Regions from separate parts of the Priestia sp. ST2 genome, predicted to be linked through region 3. Evidence: riboswitches for the same ligand, from Rfam matches in the RefSeq annotation. Region 3 holds a riboswitch; each other region holds the start of a gene.

Region 1 (5,376 bases), on a different contig from region 3:
TTATTATTCGTTTAGTATTAGGTTTTACATTTTTAGTACACGGCTTTCAAAAATGGCAAGGCGGGATTGAAAATACAGTAGGGTTCTTCGATAGCTTAGGAATCCCTGGTTTCATGGCATATATTGTTGCAACCATTGAACTTGTAGGTGGGATTCTTATTATTCTTGGCCTAGCAACAAGAGTCGTATCTGCTTTATTTGTGGCAGTTATGCTTGGCGCCATTTTTACAGCCAAGCTTAAAAGCGGATTTGTTGGCGGGTTTGAATTTGATATTGCCTTAATTGCCATGTCTGCTCACTTATTTCTTGCAGGAAGCCAGTTCCTTGCTCTTGATGCAGTGGTATTCAAAAAGAAAGAAACTGCCTTTTCTCTTCAAGAAGAAAGCAGTAAATAAAAAAAGAAAGCTTATACTCTCCCAATATAAGCTTTAAGATTAGTCCCCGCCGTTTGAGGCGGGCTTTTTTTATATTTGCAGCAGCAAATTCGCAAATAAAGAAGAACGCTCGGACAACGTATCAATTTGAATATGTTCATATTCTGCATGTATTCCTTTTCCGCATGCTCCTAATCCATCCAGCGTGGGAACACCAATGGCCGCTGTAAAATTGCCATCACTTCCGCCGCCCACAGCTGCTTCTTCCAATTTCATACCCAGTTTCGCCGCGATTGACTGAGCGCATTCAAATAGCTCTTCCGTTTGTTTAGACTTGACCATCGGAGGACGATTCATGCCTCCCGTTACTTCGAGCTTAATCCCTTTTAAAATGGGTGTTAAATTCAAAATAATATCCGTCATGCGTTTTGCTTCTTCTTCTGTAGAAACACGTAAATCCACGTGCGCTTCTGCATATTCCGGCACTACATTTGTACCGCTGCCTCCCGTAAATGTCCCAACGTTAACCGTTGTACCTTTTTCATAATCTGTTAAGCCCTGCAAGAAAATCACTTGGCGCGCCAGCTCTTCAATCGCATTGATTCCTTCTTTGTGGTGATTACCCGCGTGTGCTGCTCGTCCCCATACTTTTACGGTGAAAATCCCCGCTCCTTTGCGCGACGTTTTTAACGCACCTGAACCCGCCACCGCTGGTTCCGCTACTAGCACTGCTTCACTTCTTTGTGCTTCTTCTTCAATGTATTTTTTAGAAGAAATTGACCCAATCTCTTCATCCGAATTACAGAAAAACACAATTTTTTTATCGAGCGATAAGCCAAGCTCTTGAATCGCTTTAATCGCCCATATAGATTGTACAATGCCGCCTTTCATGTCTAAAATTCCCGGACCATACAGCTTGTTTCCCTCCGTTCTTAGACTCAGCCTTCCCTTTTCCCATACCGTGTCAAAATGACCGATAATTAAAAGCTGCTTTTCTCCTTCTCCAATCGTAAATTTCAAGTGGTTTCCTACTTCTTTTTCTTCTATGATTTCGTACCCTACCCCTAACCGCTTTTGAAACAGCTGCGTTAAATACATTCCACACTGATCTACTAACTCTTTACTGTAGGACGGTGATTCTTTTTTCACAAATCCAATTAAATCTTCAAGCATATCTTGTTCGTGTTCTTTTAAATAACTAAACACGCTTTGTTCTACCATTACCTGACTCAAATCAATTCCTCCTCCAAACAACCCCTGCTGCTTGCATTAAATGCTTTTATTTATTTTACGTATAACTATGTTCTACGTTTCACATAACGACCTTAAATTATCCTTAATTATAATGGTTTTCAGACAATTTTCCATCCTTTAAATACAGATAATACTTTAACTTATTCATAACCGACCGAAAATAGCCATAAACTTCAACAAATTCATACAAAAAAGCTTCAATCTTCAACAGATTAAAGCTTTCGTTTGACTAATTGACATTTATTTTAATATTTTTTCCTTTTGACTTCACACTCACAAAAACAAACATAGACACTAAAAAAATAAACAGAATAACGCCAACCATTTCAAAGTTTACTTCGGCCCATGGGTTAAAGAAAGTGAATGCTAAATAGAACGACACACCATACGCGAGGACAACAATAACCCAGCCCATCAAGCGGGAAGCAGATTGTCCAAATTTACTCGATTCATTCACCATTTTATGTACAATCATCGAATCGATTGTATCTGTAAGCATCATGCCAAACATAAACACTAGTCCCAACAAAAGCGGCGTATACTTGCCTGCGTTCCCTGCAGCTAGAGACCACACGGCCGTTTGACTGACCGTTTCGGCTGCTAAAGCGAACAATGCCCCTACAAGAATAATTAAAAAAGGATTCGTTGTTCCTTTTGCGATTTTCGGAATAAACTTCCCTTTTAATCCGCTCAGCTGAAACTCTTCTTCTTTATTTTTAGTTCGAAGCAAATGATATGTGTTTAATGTTCCAATCAGAAAGAGAGAGATAATGGATACCCAAGATGCAAAATGATCGAAATATGAAGGAAACGTAAAATTCTTCATCACCACGCCCAGCACCCCGGCCGTGACGGCCACCATTCCTCCATGACCTAGTGAAAACAGCGTTCCAACCCACGGGGCAAAACGGCTGCCCATTCTCCAATTATATCGGGTCTGGCCATCAATAAAAGCTAAGTGATCTGCATCCAATCCGTGCCTGATTCCTAATAAAAAGACAAGTAAAAAAACTGATAAACCTTCCATTTCCTACACTCCTTTTTTTAAAATAAAACGTAAAAAAGCCTCAATTCTATAGAAATTGAGGACGTGTCGGCATATGAAAATAAACAGCAATTGCTCACTGCGTACCTTGATACACCGCCTCTTTCCTAGAAGAGTCAAGTGTACAGAATAGGTAGGTCTCCTGGCTTGAGATCATCATTTTCTACCGCCTTCCCCATTTTGAGTGACGATAAGATAGAAAACTCCCTGCTTACAGTGGCTGGACCGCTCGAGATTTGCACTCGATTCCCTGTTACCTCTTACGCTATGTAAGAGCACCTAAACTGTGCGAATGATTCATTTTCTTCCTCATTATACTAGTACCGCTTACAAATGAATAGAGAAAATTCAAATAAAAAAGCCCTGCTAAGCTTTACATGCTTAGCAGGGCTTTTTAAAGCAATTAAACTACTTCTATCGTTACGTCTACGTTGCCGCTGATTGCTTTTGAATACGGGCAGTATGAATGAGCTAGGTCTACATATTTTTTCGCTGTTTCTAAATCTAAGCCTTCGATATGTGCTTCAAGCGCTACTTCAATTTTCACTCCTTGATCAGCTTTATCAGGAAGCAGCTGAACAGTAGCTTTTACTTCACTGCTTTTGATTTCTACGTTATGTTTTTTCAACATAAATTCTAACGCGCTGTTGAAACAAGCACTGTATCCAGCTGCAAACAGCTGCTCTGGGTTTGTTGCTGTTGTTGCTTCTCCACCAAGCGCTGGAGGTGTTGCAACGTCTAAGTTAAAGATGTTATCTAAAGAGTGAACTTCTCCTGTTCTTCCACCTGTGTTAACGACTGTTGTTTCATATAAAGCTTTCATGTATAAACCTCTCCTCTTTTTCATTAATTTTATTAAAAGTTTTTTATTTATCGTTTCTATGATTTAATTGTACACAATTTAATTTTAAAAAACAAGTATTAAATACGTTAAAAATTTCCCAATAAAAAAAGCCGCGTATTTGCGACTTTTTCTTAATAATATTGAGACTGTTCGTCATAAGCTGATTTTCGAAAAATAGACAAGTTGGTAATGGACCTCATCAGTTTCGTATTAAAAATAACATAATGAATAAACAGCGCCAGCACGCAGCCTAAAACGGCTCCTGTTAACACATCGAATGGATAATGAACGCCAACCCATACGCGTGAAAAGGCAATGAGTACGCCCATGACAACCCACATGCGTCCTGAACGTTTGAAATGCAGCCAAATGGTAAAAGTGATAACTAATGCAGATGTAGCATGATCGCTTGGAAATGAAGAATTTGCGGCGTGATCAACAAGCTGATTCACGTGGTGAGAGATAAACGGACGATCTCGATAAGCAAATAAACTAATCACTTTATTGATAATGACTCCTGTGGCACAAGCACACAAAGCTTGAAATGCTACAACACGGCTGCCGTTTTTATTAATAAGTAAAAACAAGCCGAGTAAAACGATAAGTACATACTGGGCATAATCTGCAAAGAATACCATCAGCGAATCTAGAGGCTTTACGTGTGAGGCATACTGATTCACCGCGTGGAAGATGGTATAATCTACTGAATTAATAGCTGATAACATAATCGAAATCCTTTCTTATTTTTAAATGTCATTAGCTATCTTATCAGTTTCTTGAGAAAATGAACATGTTTTTGTCAGAAGCTTCCTAACTGGTATTTATAAATAATGTATTCAGACTGAGTAGTAAACCAACGGACTTTCGCCCATTAACTCACCTGTGAGTGATCCACAATATTTTTTTGCAAAAAGATTTCCTCTAAAGAAGGTTCTTCGACGTGAACTTGATAAATGTCGATGCCGCATTGAATCAATTCGCGAATAATAAGAGGAATATTTCTTTCTTTTTGAAGCATCACTTTTGTGTACATGTGATGGTATTCAACTTCGGGACTCAACGTACGGAAAAACTGTTGAATATATTCTTTATGGCTGCTTGGGTAGGGATCATGTTTAATCATCACCGTTTTTTTCGCTTGATATTGAAAGCGCAGCTCTTCCATTGTACCTTCTATTAAAATGACCCCATTTTTCATAATCGCTACACGTGTACAAATCTTCTCAACTTCATTTAAATTATGAGACGTCATAAAAATTGTCTTGCCTTGATTTTGGAGTTCTCTTATTAGTTCATGAATGTGAAGAGCAGATTCAACATCTACTCCAGAAGTTGGTTCATCTAAAAAGATAAGATCTGGGTCTGCTACAATTGCTTGAGCAATTCCTAACTTCTTTTTCATTCCAAATGAAAACTTTCCAACTTTCTGATGCTCATGTCCTTCTAATCCTACTTTCTTCAGTACAATACTACAGTGTTCTTTCGAAAAACGATGGCCGTTTATCTTTAAAAAATAGCGCAAATGATTGAGCGCTGTCATCTCATCATAAAAGTTAGCATAGTCAGGAAGCACACCTATTTTCTTCTGAAGCTCTAAATCAATATCACTCTGTCCCAGCAGCGTAAATTCTCCTGCTGAAGGAAATGAAACGCCGGTAAGCATATTAATAAATGTAGACTTTCCTGCTCCGTTTCTTCCTAAAAATCCGTAAATTTCCCCTTGTGGTACCTGTAAATTAATACCGTTAACAACTGTTTTAGATCCATATTTTTTAGTTAATTTACTTGTTTCAATAGCATACATATTATACTTCTCTCCTTTTAAAACTCCAAAGTGCCGTACATAAACAAAGTGCTGC
Region 2 (5,376 bases), 610 kb from region 3:
AAGCCTAACTCTTTAGCTGCTTCCACTTTTTCATCCACAGATCCAACTTTTCCGCTTTCTTTTGTGACCATGACCGTCACTCCGTATTGCTTATACAGCGCTCGATCAAACTCTTTTGTAAACGGCCCTTGAATAGCAATAATATTTTTTTGCGAAAATCCCAATTGCTGGCACTTTTCCATATTATCCAGCCTTGGAAGCATACGAGCAACAAGCCGTACATCTGAAAGAGGAAGCAGCTTTTCTGTAAAAACCTGCAGCGTTTTGCTGCCTGTTGTCAGCATAATAACTCCTTTTTTCTCAGCTGCTACTTCTGCTGCTTCTTCATACGTAGAAACCATTGTCATATTATCATAGGTAAAAGCCTGCGAAGCCCGCTCATAGCGTATGTAAGGAATCGCTGTTTCAGCAGCCGCGCCGATAGCATTTTTAGATGCTTCTTCTGCAAAAGGATGACTTGCATCCACAATAGCTTTTACACGATGTTCGTTTACAAAATCCATCATATCTTCTTTTGTGAGACGTCCAATTTTCACTTTCACTTCTGCACGCTGTAATTCGATAGCTGCGTTTTCGGTTACAACCGTTGCCGTAACCTCATGACCTGCTTTTTTCACTTGCACGGCTAAGGCACGTGCATCGCTAGTTCCGGCTAACAATAAAATCATTTTAGCTCGCCGATCTTATCTTCATGATGATCGTGGTCATGATGGTGATCGTGGTGATGGTGTCCGTGATCATGGTCATGATCGTGATGATGATGGTGATCAATATGCTCCATAATGCCAAGGCGATATTGACACGTATCGCAGTTCATTTTCACTTCACCTTCTAATCCTTCTTCAGCACGTTCTTTTAAAATTGTCTGCAGTTTTGGGTGAAAACCGAAATAGCCGGCGAGCTTAAACTCAATGTTTTCATGCTGCATTTTATACTGCTTCACCATTTCTTCTAATCGCTTAATTAATACTCCTGTAAATAAGAAATACGGGAGAATAACCACTTTTTTAGCGCCCAATTTCAAACATCGCTCCACGCCTTCATCAATCAGTGGAGCGGTCACGCCCATAAAAGAAGTTTCAACGATTTTATAATTTGTTTTTTCCCAAAGAAGGCGCGTAATTTTATATAAATCACTGTTTGCATCAGGATCACTTCCTCCTCGCCCTAAGACGATAACAGCCGTGTCTTCAGCTGGAGTTTCTAAATTCTCTCCTGATTCTTGTAATCTCGTTTTTAAAATTTCAAGGGCTTCTTCATGAACGCCAATGGGACGTCCGTATACGAAGTTTACGTGTGGATATTTTTCCTTAGCTTCATCTATAGCCGCCGGAATATGTATTTTAGAGTGGCCAGCAGGCAAGAGCATAATTGGAATTACAACTACATCTTTTGCTCCTTTTGCCACACATATATCAATGCCTTGACTTACATTTGGGCGTTCAAATTCTAGAAAACACGTTTCTATTAAGATAGATGCGTCCCAATCATGCTTCATAGTCGAAATAAATTCGCGAATTTGATCGTTCCCTTCAGGATCTCTGCTTCCATGACCGACAAATAAAACTGATTTCATATAATGCCCTCCCATTTTTTAATCTCCACACGGAGCTGGTTCTACTTTTATTTTTGGTGTTATATCTTGATAGTCGAATCCATAAACGTTCTTCACACGCTTAAAGAATTTATGAAATCGCTCATTAGGATGACCTTTTTCTTTATATTCATGGACAATGTTCTCCACTATTTCAACAATGTCATCGGGTGCTATGCCTTCCGCCACAATTTGACCTGAATGCGCATTTCGTCCAACCGTTTTAGCTCCTAAAAATAAATCAAACGCACCTTTTCTATAGACAATGCCGATATCTTCTTGAACTGCGCCATAACAGGCCATACCGCATCCATTAATACCAAGCTTCAGCTCTTTTGGCATGTCCATTCCCCCGAGGCGTTTTTGTAATTCTTCCGTATGTGGAATAGCATCGCTTTTTTCTCCATCACAAAAATCACACGCTTTAATTGTGAACACGTCTCCGACCGGAGATAGTAAAAAGGAAGCTGCTTGGAGCTTTTTAATAATCACATCTGGCTGGGCTGTTGGAATTTGAAGTTTGATTTGATGGTCAGGTGTATACTCCATCGTACCTTTTTCACCAACAACTTCTGCTAGTGTTGTCATTTGAACAGGCGTGAATTTCTTATTGGCAAGTCCTGGACTAACCGCGACTTCGAAAATTGACTGTATTGGCTGGTGTACGACCCCAGAAGTGGTTTCACCTAAAATTGCTTGAAGCGCTTCTTCTGCAAGAGCTCGTGAAGTTGCTGTTTCTTCTGGTTTGGTCTGAACTGCTTCAATTGCTGAAGCTGTTTGCTCTACAGTCTCTTCTTGATCGAGAGCCCATGGTTCTGCTTCTTTTCGAAGTCGCTGATGCGGTCTTAGCGGCTGCTCCGTTTGGTTGAGGGTATATTTCCGCTGATACCCGCGCGGTGTAATCATTAAATCGTCGTAAAAGAACGTAGATGAATTTCCGACAACAACGGTAGTCAGCATGCCTATTTCATGGTTTAACATGTCTTTTAAGTTAGTCATTACGACTTCTTCACGGTCACGATAAGCGCTTTTCACAAGACCAACAGGCGTATCAGGAGAACGGTACTTTAATAGAATCCTTTGCGCTTCAACAATTTGTCTTGTTCGTCTTCCGCTCTTTGGGTTGTAAAAAGCCACTACAAAATCTGCTTGTGCAGCTGCTTCAATTCTTTTTTCGATTAGATCCCACGGCGTAAGGTGGTCACTTAAACTAATCGTACAAGCATCGTGCATCACGGGCGCTCCAAGGAGAGATGCGCATGAATTGATAGCCGAAATGCCAGGAATTACTTCCAGCTCTATGCCCGTTTCTTTTTTCCAGCCTTTTTCAATCAACACTTCATATACAAGGCCTGCCATTCCGTATACTCCTGCATCTCCGCTCGAAATGACAGCTACGGTTTTTCCTGCTTCGGCTTGCTTTACAGCTTCCTGTGCACGGCTTACTTCTTCGGTCATTCCCGTACTAATAATTTGCTGATTCGTTAACAGTCCTTGAATTAATTCCACATAGGTTTTGTAACCGATGATCATATCACTTTCTTGAATGGCTTCTCTTGCTCGCTGTGTAATATGTTCAAAGCTCCCCGGCCCAAATCCAATAACTAACAGTTTACCTTTCATGCTAGCTCCTCCTTTATGCGTTACTTTTTACTTTGTCAATTCCTTCTATGGAGTCACTGTTTTCCGGAGAAACGAAACCATTTTGATCATATTCATAAATAAGCGATTCCTTTACACTGCAGCCTCCTGCTAAATGCTCTTCGACAATCCGGTGAGCCACGGTTTCAGTGACCTGCTTGTACCAATCTCCTGAAGGATAGACGATAGCTACAGGAGCATCTTTGCATCGTCCGTTACAGCGCGTACGCGTTGTATGAACCGTTTCATCCAAATCCAGTTCCGTCACTTTATTTCGAATAGCTTGTGTGGCTTCTTCTCCACCTTTTCTCATACAGCTGCTTCCATTACAAATCAATACGTGATGTTTTGTTCCGTTTAAGTTCCACGTCGTCACACTCATTCGCTCCTTTACTAAAAAAAGCGCCTCTATCAATGATAGAGGCGCAGAAAATTCAAACTAAGTTTTTGCACTTCCACCTATATCCCGTAGGGTAAGCTTCGCATTAGAAAAAGGCTGGTTTCCTGACTTCGATTCATCACTTGATTGCGCCTTCCCAAATACAGTGGCATATGCAATCAGCTCCTCTTCACAGTGGCGGGTACCGCGCTGGCTTCACACCAGACTTCCCATTTAACGCAATGTGAACATTGCGCACCTTTTTTGCACGATATGTAGTTTTTCGATACGAGAAAAACCCGCTTCGCTAATATGCGAGCGGGTAAAACGTCAGAATAAGAGTGTACACGAATGCCACTTTAAGCCAACGTTTCCCTTCCCGCTCCCCGGAGAAATAGAAACTTCACAATAAAGACAGGTCTCCTGACTTGTGTATCATTCTACTTGAGAACCTTCCCGTGATTTTTTCACAGTGGTTATACTCGTTCGTCCACACTTACAGTTGCGGGGGCAGTACTGGTCTTTCACCAGTTTCCCTATTAAGCCTTCTTGGCATCTTTACTGTTGCTGTTTGATATATATGAACCTTTTAAACTATCAGAATAATAGAAGTAACTACCATATCATAGCGTACATTTTTTTTTATTTCAACTCTATTCTTTTCGGAAGATACAAGCACCTATAAAAAAACAAGAGCATAAAGTCAGCTCCTGTTTTTTCATTATATAGCTACTAATGTTAAATGAGGATCATTATAATACACCACTTCTGAAAGAACTTTACAGCCATTTGTTTTGGCAAAAGCTTCTCTCGCCTGCTTTTCAGTTTCAAATTCAAACATTTTCATTTCTTTTCCAGCATATACCGTCAGTACCCACATGAAAAGATTCGCCTCCGATTATTGTAGTGATCGCTATATCCACATTATGCCGAAACCATTTCCTTTTGAAAACCCATTCTACAAAACTTGTCACAAGAAACTTTTAAAAATTTAAAAACATTTTAACTTCTGTAAATGAACAAAATGTACAAAAGGTTTAAGCAATATTATACCTCTTTAAAAAGGTGCTTTTTTAACCAACTGTTGCTTCACCAGTAAAAAATATATAGTATTTATTAAAAAAAGAAGCCGGACAGCCGGCTTCTTTTTTAGGAAAGGAAAGTACAGACATCACAATCCCGTCCTGCTCTTTATTTTGCATAAAAATACACTAATTAAATATTGCTTTCTTAAAGCAGAACCATGTTCGACTGCACATAGTGATAAAGAAGCTTATACGTATGGTTTAATGAATCTTGATGCGTTCTCTCAAACGCATGAGAAGAATCAATTCCTGGACCAATTAAGCCGTGTACGATATCGTGTCCGGCACGAATAGCAGCAGAAGCATCTGATCCGTAAAACGGATAAATATCTAATTTGTACTGAATATCATGTTGCTTAGCTAGCTCCACCAAATGCTTTCTCAAACCGTAATGATATGGGCCGCTTGAATCTTTTACACAAATAGACACGGTGTATTCATCGGTAGATTGTCCATCTCCCATAGCACCCATATCAACCGCTAAGTATTCTACTGTTTGAGGCGTAATGTTCGAATTCCCTCCGTATCCAATTTCTTCATTATTTGAAATGAGAAAATGCGTAGTGTATGGCAGTTCGATCTGTTCTTCTTGAATTGTTTTTATGAGCTGAAGCAATAAAGCTACGCTTGCTTTATCATCGAGATGACGAGATTTAATAAAACCGCTTTTTGTTATT
Region 3 (5,376 bases):
GACAAATTCTCGGCCCCTATTGCTTTTAAAAAGACATTAGGATTAGCTCCATGTGTAGGTAATAGCACTAATAACTCCTCCTAACAAAAGATATAATAACCACGTAGCATAGACCGTCCTTTTCATAATGAAAACAGCTTGTTCAATATGACCGGCTTGCAGAGGAATGAGTGGTTCACCCATTTTTGCACGATTAGATTCTATGCCTTTATATGTATTAAGCCCGCCGAGTTGAATACCTAACAGAGCAGCCACTGCGCTTTCCCCGTATCCGCTATTTGGGCTGGGATGCTTCTTAGCATCACGCTTAATCAAACTCGTTACATGCCCAAGAGAATACTGGCTTTTTGCTACATTAACAGCCGTCATCACCACTGCAGTTAACCGACTTGGAATATAGTTTAATACGTCATCGGTTTTTGCACTAAAGTAGCCGAACAGAAAGTAGCGGTCATTTTTGTACCCAACCATCGAATCACATGTGTTAATAGCTCGGTAAAAAAAGGCTAGGGCTCCTCCTCCTATAAATGCATAAAAAAGCGGAGCTGTAATACCATCACTTGTATTTTCAGCCACGGTCTCTACCGTCGCTCTGGCAATTTCTCCTTCTGACAAACGATCTGTATCTCGTCCCACAATCATACTTACTTCATATCTAGCTTTCTCCATATCTCCTAGCTGAAGCGGCTTTTGTACCTTATAAGCAGCTTCGCTTAAAGAACGAGTGGATATAGTAGTCGCAATCATTACGCTCTCTACTAAAACACCTGCTATAAAATGAACTCCGTACAAAGCATGGAGGAACAAAAAGGGAACAACTCCTGCGAGCACAGCCATACTTATCACAAGAAGCAATCCTTTGAATCGTTTTCCTGCACCTTTATTTAATCTAGAATCTATCCAATAAATCCATTTGCCAAACCAGCGAACGGGATGCGGCCAATTTTCGGGATCGCCTATAATTCGGTCAATTAGTAAAGCAATCGTCATGGCCGTCATGTGTGCAATTATCGCTTGTGTAATACTCATTTCTTCACCTCTTTCCCTTAAGTCCCTGCTCTAAGCTTATTTTCACCAGCTTGGCTACCGCTTGCCCTAAAGCGGTCATAGAGCCTGCATATTCATATAATGATCCTTGCTGAGACGCTGCAACTGAGATGCTGTCCGTAGATGTTCCCGTAGCAATCGTCTTTGTAGCCGGATCTATGACACCCAGCTGTGACAGCGTTTTTGTTTTAGCTTCTGTGGCCGCAATAAAAAGCTGTAAAAACGCTGCATCCGTAAGCGTACCTTCCACGAAAAAAAACATATTAATTGTACCAGGAGAGGAATAGAACGGGACAGCTTCGTCAGCTGTAATATCTACTGCGTTTCCTATTCCAGCCGTTATCACGGAAGCTACTCTTACTCCGTAGCCTTCATAACAGTAAACCGCTCTTTCTTTTAACCACACGGCTGTCATCAACCCTACGATTTGCTCATGGCGCACATTTTCTTTCATCAAATATTGCTCATACTCCAAAGAAGGAGTATCTGAATAATAGTCTTTGTGAACAAATCGATTGTAAAAGGTGTCCGTTTCCGTAATGCCTGTTCCTAAAACCCCTGAGCTGTATGTTTTATAAGAAGTCTCGGTTTTCATGATTAAAAGCTCAGGCCTTTCTTCAATTTTAAGATGTGAAAAGGGACCAATCCCCTTTTCAATTCGAACTGGAATATGGTCCCTCTTCTTATTTATTGTACACCTCAGGGTATACTGCTTTTGCTAAGTCCTCTAAGCCATCTACAATACGAGGTCCTAAGCGATTGATTTTGTTTTGATCAACCTTCTCGATGTTACCCTCTTTTACAGCAGTCATGCTGCTCCAAGCGGGACGCTTCATAATCTCATTTTTGTCTGCATCATACGTTGCGATAATAACGTCAGGGTTTAACTTAACAACTTGCTCTTCAGAAAACTTAACCCAACCCTTTTCACTAGCTGCTACGTTATCAGCACCGATCATAGTAAGCATTTCGTTCATGAACGTACCTTTTCCTGTTGTATAAATCTCAGGAGCTCCTGATACCTCTATCCATACTTTTTTACGATCTTCTTTTGAAATCGTTTTTGCTTTTTTCTCAATTGAAGCTACTTTTTCTTTCATGTCTTTAATTGTTTGATTAGCTTCTTTTGTTTTACCTGTTAATTTACCGATTTGCGTAATAGAATCATAAACCGTATCAAACGTTGTTGAATCTTTTACAACAAATACCGGAATACCCGCACTTTCAATTTGTTTAAATACTTCATCCGAAACGCCCATACTTGAAGCGTGTGCCAGCACTAAATCAGGATTTAAAGCAATAACTTTTTCCGCATTAACGTTCATATCTCCTACCTGCGCTTTTTTCTTTACGCTTTTAGGATAATCATCGTTGCTTGTAACACCGACTAATTCTTTTTCAAGGCCAAGGGCATATACAATCTCCGTATTACTTGGCATTAAGGAAACAATTTTCTTAGGCTGTTTTTTCAACGTAATTTCTTTATCACGCGCGTCTTTTACCTTCACTGGAAATGCAGCTTGTGACGTTTGTGCCGTATCTTGCTTCGTTTTTTTATCACTGTTGCTTTGGCTGCCTGCACCGCATGCAGCAAGTACGATGACTAACAGTGCAATAATGGAATACGAAAGCCATTTTTTCATCTAAATACTCCCCCTATATATTGTTCATTGTGAATACGAAACCTCCACGTTAAAGAAAAAGCAAATGATCATGCAAAAAGCAGCGCTATCCCGTTTTTCCGCTTTGACTATGTATACTGCTCGCCGGCAGCTTCAAAATAAAAAAGCTTTACTTTCAATTGAAAGCAAAGCAGGTAACGTCAAGATAAGCAGGAAAAGAATCCGTTCACTATACTTGATATGTATGTTCATTACCCTGCTTCACCCTTCCTCGAAGGTTTCACAGCTAACAATAAGGCAGGTCTCCTGACTTACGCACAAAGCGCTTACAGTGGCGGGACCGCGCTGGTTTTTCACCAGACTTCCCTTTTCACTCAATCTTTAAATTGAGACCTTATTGCTTTACGATTATTCACTTGTCCTAGTATACCCCACTCATGGAAAAATGGAAATAGCCATTCTCACAAAAAAAAGCTGCGAGAATGCTCTCGCAGCTTAAGGGATTAAAGAGTTGCTAAAAATTCACGGACCGCTTCAGGCGTTTTAGCATTTGCACTGTGCAAGTGTGCAATTTTTTCACCGTTTTTATATACAAGAAGAGAAGGAATACCCATTACATTGTTTTCAGCAGAAAGTTCTTCAAACTCATCCTTGTCAATTTTAAACCATGCTTTATCTGTATTTTCATCAACGATTTCATCAATGAACATATCCAAACGTTTGCAATCAGGACACCACGTTGTCGTAAAAATCCCAACGCTTAGTGTTTCGTTCTTAATTTGTTCGCGAAATTGTTTTTCTTCCGTAAATTGTTTCATTGTGTTACCTCCAGCATCTATTCGTTCCTTCTCACTATTCTATGGTAAGAAGTCTGACTTCATTATAAACGATTTTTTTATCGTTGTGCTAATGTTTCAGCTTATTTAGACCCTAACGGTTTTAGACGTAAAAAAATGCTAGCTTAAAAAAGCTAACATTTCGAAATCGCAGAATGTTGTGTCTATTATCAGCTAAACCATTTAGGCGGCATGTTTCGGTTCCAATAAATTTTCCCTAAATCATAATGCTTCTGAAAATTATCTGCAGCCGCATGATAGTGAAAATTAAACCAGTATCCATCTTTTGGAGGATTTTCACGCCGTACATGAAATCGTATTAAGTCCTGACCGGTTTCCCGGTCATATACATGGAAAATCTTTTCACCGTAGCCAGCAGCAGGATGCTCGCTTATCTCGAGATTCTGAATTGACTGTTCACGTTCAGTGCCAATGTCGGTCAGCACTTCTTCAATTTTAGGTAACACTGCTTGACGAAATTCATCTTCAATGACAGGTCCAATTTTTGTTCCGAATTTTTCCACTGACTGTTTTTCAGCTGATTCCATTGCATACGTAACAAATGATGAAACGTCTTCATATTTTGGTTCTTCATATGGCAAATGAATATCTTCTATAACAGCTGTGACAGGAGTTGTTTCTCTTACATACCCTGCTTTATGTTGCTTGTCCGCTTTTGCATCATCAACGTATAAATATTCTGGTGGAGTGACAAGCCCAAATGTAAATACTGTAATAAATACAACTAGCATTCTTTTTATCCATCTAGGCATTCGTATCTTTCCTTTCTCATCTTTTCCCATATGGTCTTTTCATATCGTAAAATTCATTGTTATAACTCACTAGGTATTGTAACATACTTATTAATTTTTTACCTATATTTGCTTATTCATTTATGCTGCCTACGGGCATTCGAAGACTTTTTAGTTAGCACCTTCCTTCTTCTGTTTGAGGTTGTCACACCGAGCGGAAACCTATACAAGATATTCCTTTTTTGCTGGATGCTTAAACACAAAAGTATTTTTATGTTCAAAAATATATCATACTTTTATGAACTTTAGATGAAATTCATAAAAAAAACTTCCAAAACTTTTTAATTCCTAAAAGGTTTTGGAAGTCTTTTCAATGATCAGGATTCGTTTTACTTTTTTGTTTATTATTGTATATCAATTGTCCCGTAATGAAATTTTGATGTTTTTCGTTTTTGTACGATAAATCCATGTTCTTCAAAACGACTGCTTTTCCAATGATCTTTTAGCACGATCTTTTGTTTGGCTACTCTTTTTGCTTCTTGTATAGCCATTGGCGTTAGCGTAGTATACAGTGCTATTGCTTTAATACCGTTAATTCCATTCGATTCATCAATTTGCTCTTGAAACATAGGATCAAAGTAGACAACATCAAAAGAATTATCTTCACAACACGCCAAAAACGATTCGAAATTTTGATGAACCACGTTTATACGCTTCATTGCATCGTTCAACTCTTGTACGTCACTTTCCCAATTTAAAAGTCCTTGTTTGACTAAATAAGCTACATAGCGGTTGCCTTCTAGTCCGACAACTTTCCCGCTTTTCCCTACCGCTGCGCTCGCCATCATACTATCCGATGCAAGACCAAGTGTACAGTCAAGCACGCTCATTCCTTTTTCCAAACTAGCAGCTTCAATAAACGGATCAGGTTCTCCTCGCAGCCATCTCTTCACTCTAAACATAGCGGAATTTGGATGAAAAAAAATAGGTTCCTCTTCATTTTGGACATGCAATTCTACTCTATTCTTACCGACAACCAGCACGTCTGCAGCTTGAAGATTCTGAAGATCTGCAACGGATTTCTTCTCTCTTACTACAAAAGGTATACTTAAATCAGCG

Evidence for each region. Region 3 has a riboswitch for cobalamin ahead of AC0KUU_RS10425 (ABC transporter substrate-binding protein). Riboswitches for the same ligand answer to the same signal wherever they lie in the genome.
Region 1: another riboswitch for cobalamin. It lies ahead of AC0KUU_RS25845 (HoxN/HupN/NixA family nickel/cobalt transporter); the one in region 3 lies ahead of AC0KUU_RS10425 (ABC transporter substrate-binding protein).
Region 2: another riboswitch for cobalamin. It lies ahead of AC0KUU_RS07210 ((2Fe-2S) ferredoxin domain-containing protein); the one in region 3 lies ahead of AC0KUU_RS10425 (ABC transporter substrate-binding protein).

Annotation. Positions count from the first base shown of each region.
Region 1 covers NZ_JBVVNT010000008.1:60,117-65,492, reverse strand. Annotated here, with positions in the region: gene AC0KUU_RS25855 (DoxX family protein) at 1-395, shown strand, start outside; gene AC0KUU_RS25850 (M20 family metallopeptidase) at 465-1,628, opposite strand; gene AC0KUU_RS25845 (HoxN/HupN/NixA family nickel/cobalt transporter) at 1,858-2,655, opposite strand; cobalamin riboswitch at 2,789-2,971, opposite strand; gene AC0KUU_RS25840 (organic hydroperoxide resistance protein) at 3,077-3,496, opposite strand; gene AC0KUU_RS25835 (undecaprenyl-diphosphatase) at 3,649-4,242, opposite strand; gene AC0KUU_RS25830 (ABC transporter ATP-binding protein) at 4,389-5,321, opposite strand; gene AC0KUU_RS25825 (ABC transporter permease) at 5,323-5,376, opposite strand, start outside.
Region 2 covers NZ_JBVVNT010000002.1:162,580-167,955, reverse strand. Annotated here, with positions in the region: gene cobK (precorrin-6A reductase) at 1-668, opposite strand, end outside; gene AC0KUU_RS07220 (sirohydrochlorin chelatase) at 665-1,576, opposite strand; gene cobJ (precorrin-3B C(17)-methyltransferase) at 1,595-3,217, opposite strand; gene AC0KUU_RS07210 ((2Fe-2S) ferredoxin domain-containing protein) at 3,231-3,611, opposite strand; cobalamin riboswitch at 3,713-3,892, opposite strand; cobalamin riboswitch at 4,011-4,189, opposite strand; gene AC0KUU_RS07205 (hypothetical protein) at 4,336-4,494, opposite strand; gene AC0KUU_RS07200 (M42 family metallopeptidase) at 4,845-5,376, opposite strand, start outside.
Region 3 covers NZ_JBVVNT010000002.1:776,193-781,568, forward strand. Annotated here, with positions in the region: gene cobD (threonine-phosphate decarboxylase CobD) at 1-68, opposite strand, end outside; gene cbiB (adenosylcobinamide-phosphate synthase CbiB) at 43-1,029, opposite strand; gene AC0KUU_RS10420 (adenosylcobinamide amidohydrolase) at 1,034-1,642, opposite strand; gene AC0KUU_RS10425 (ABC transporter substrate-binding protein) at 1,731-2,690, opposite strand; cobalamin riboswitch at 2,949-3,081, opposite strand; gene AC0KUU_RS10430 (thioredoxin family protein) at 3,173-3,487, opposite strand; gene AC0KUU_RS10435 (YpjP family protein) at 3,676-4,278, opposite strand; gene AC0KUU_RS10440 (class I SAM-dependent methyltransferase) at 4,662-5,376, opposite strand, start outside.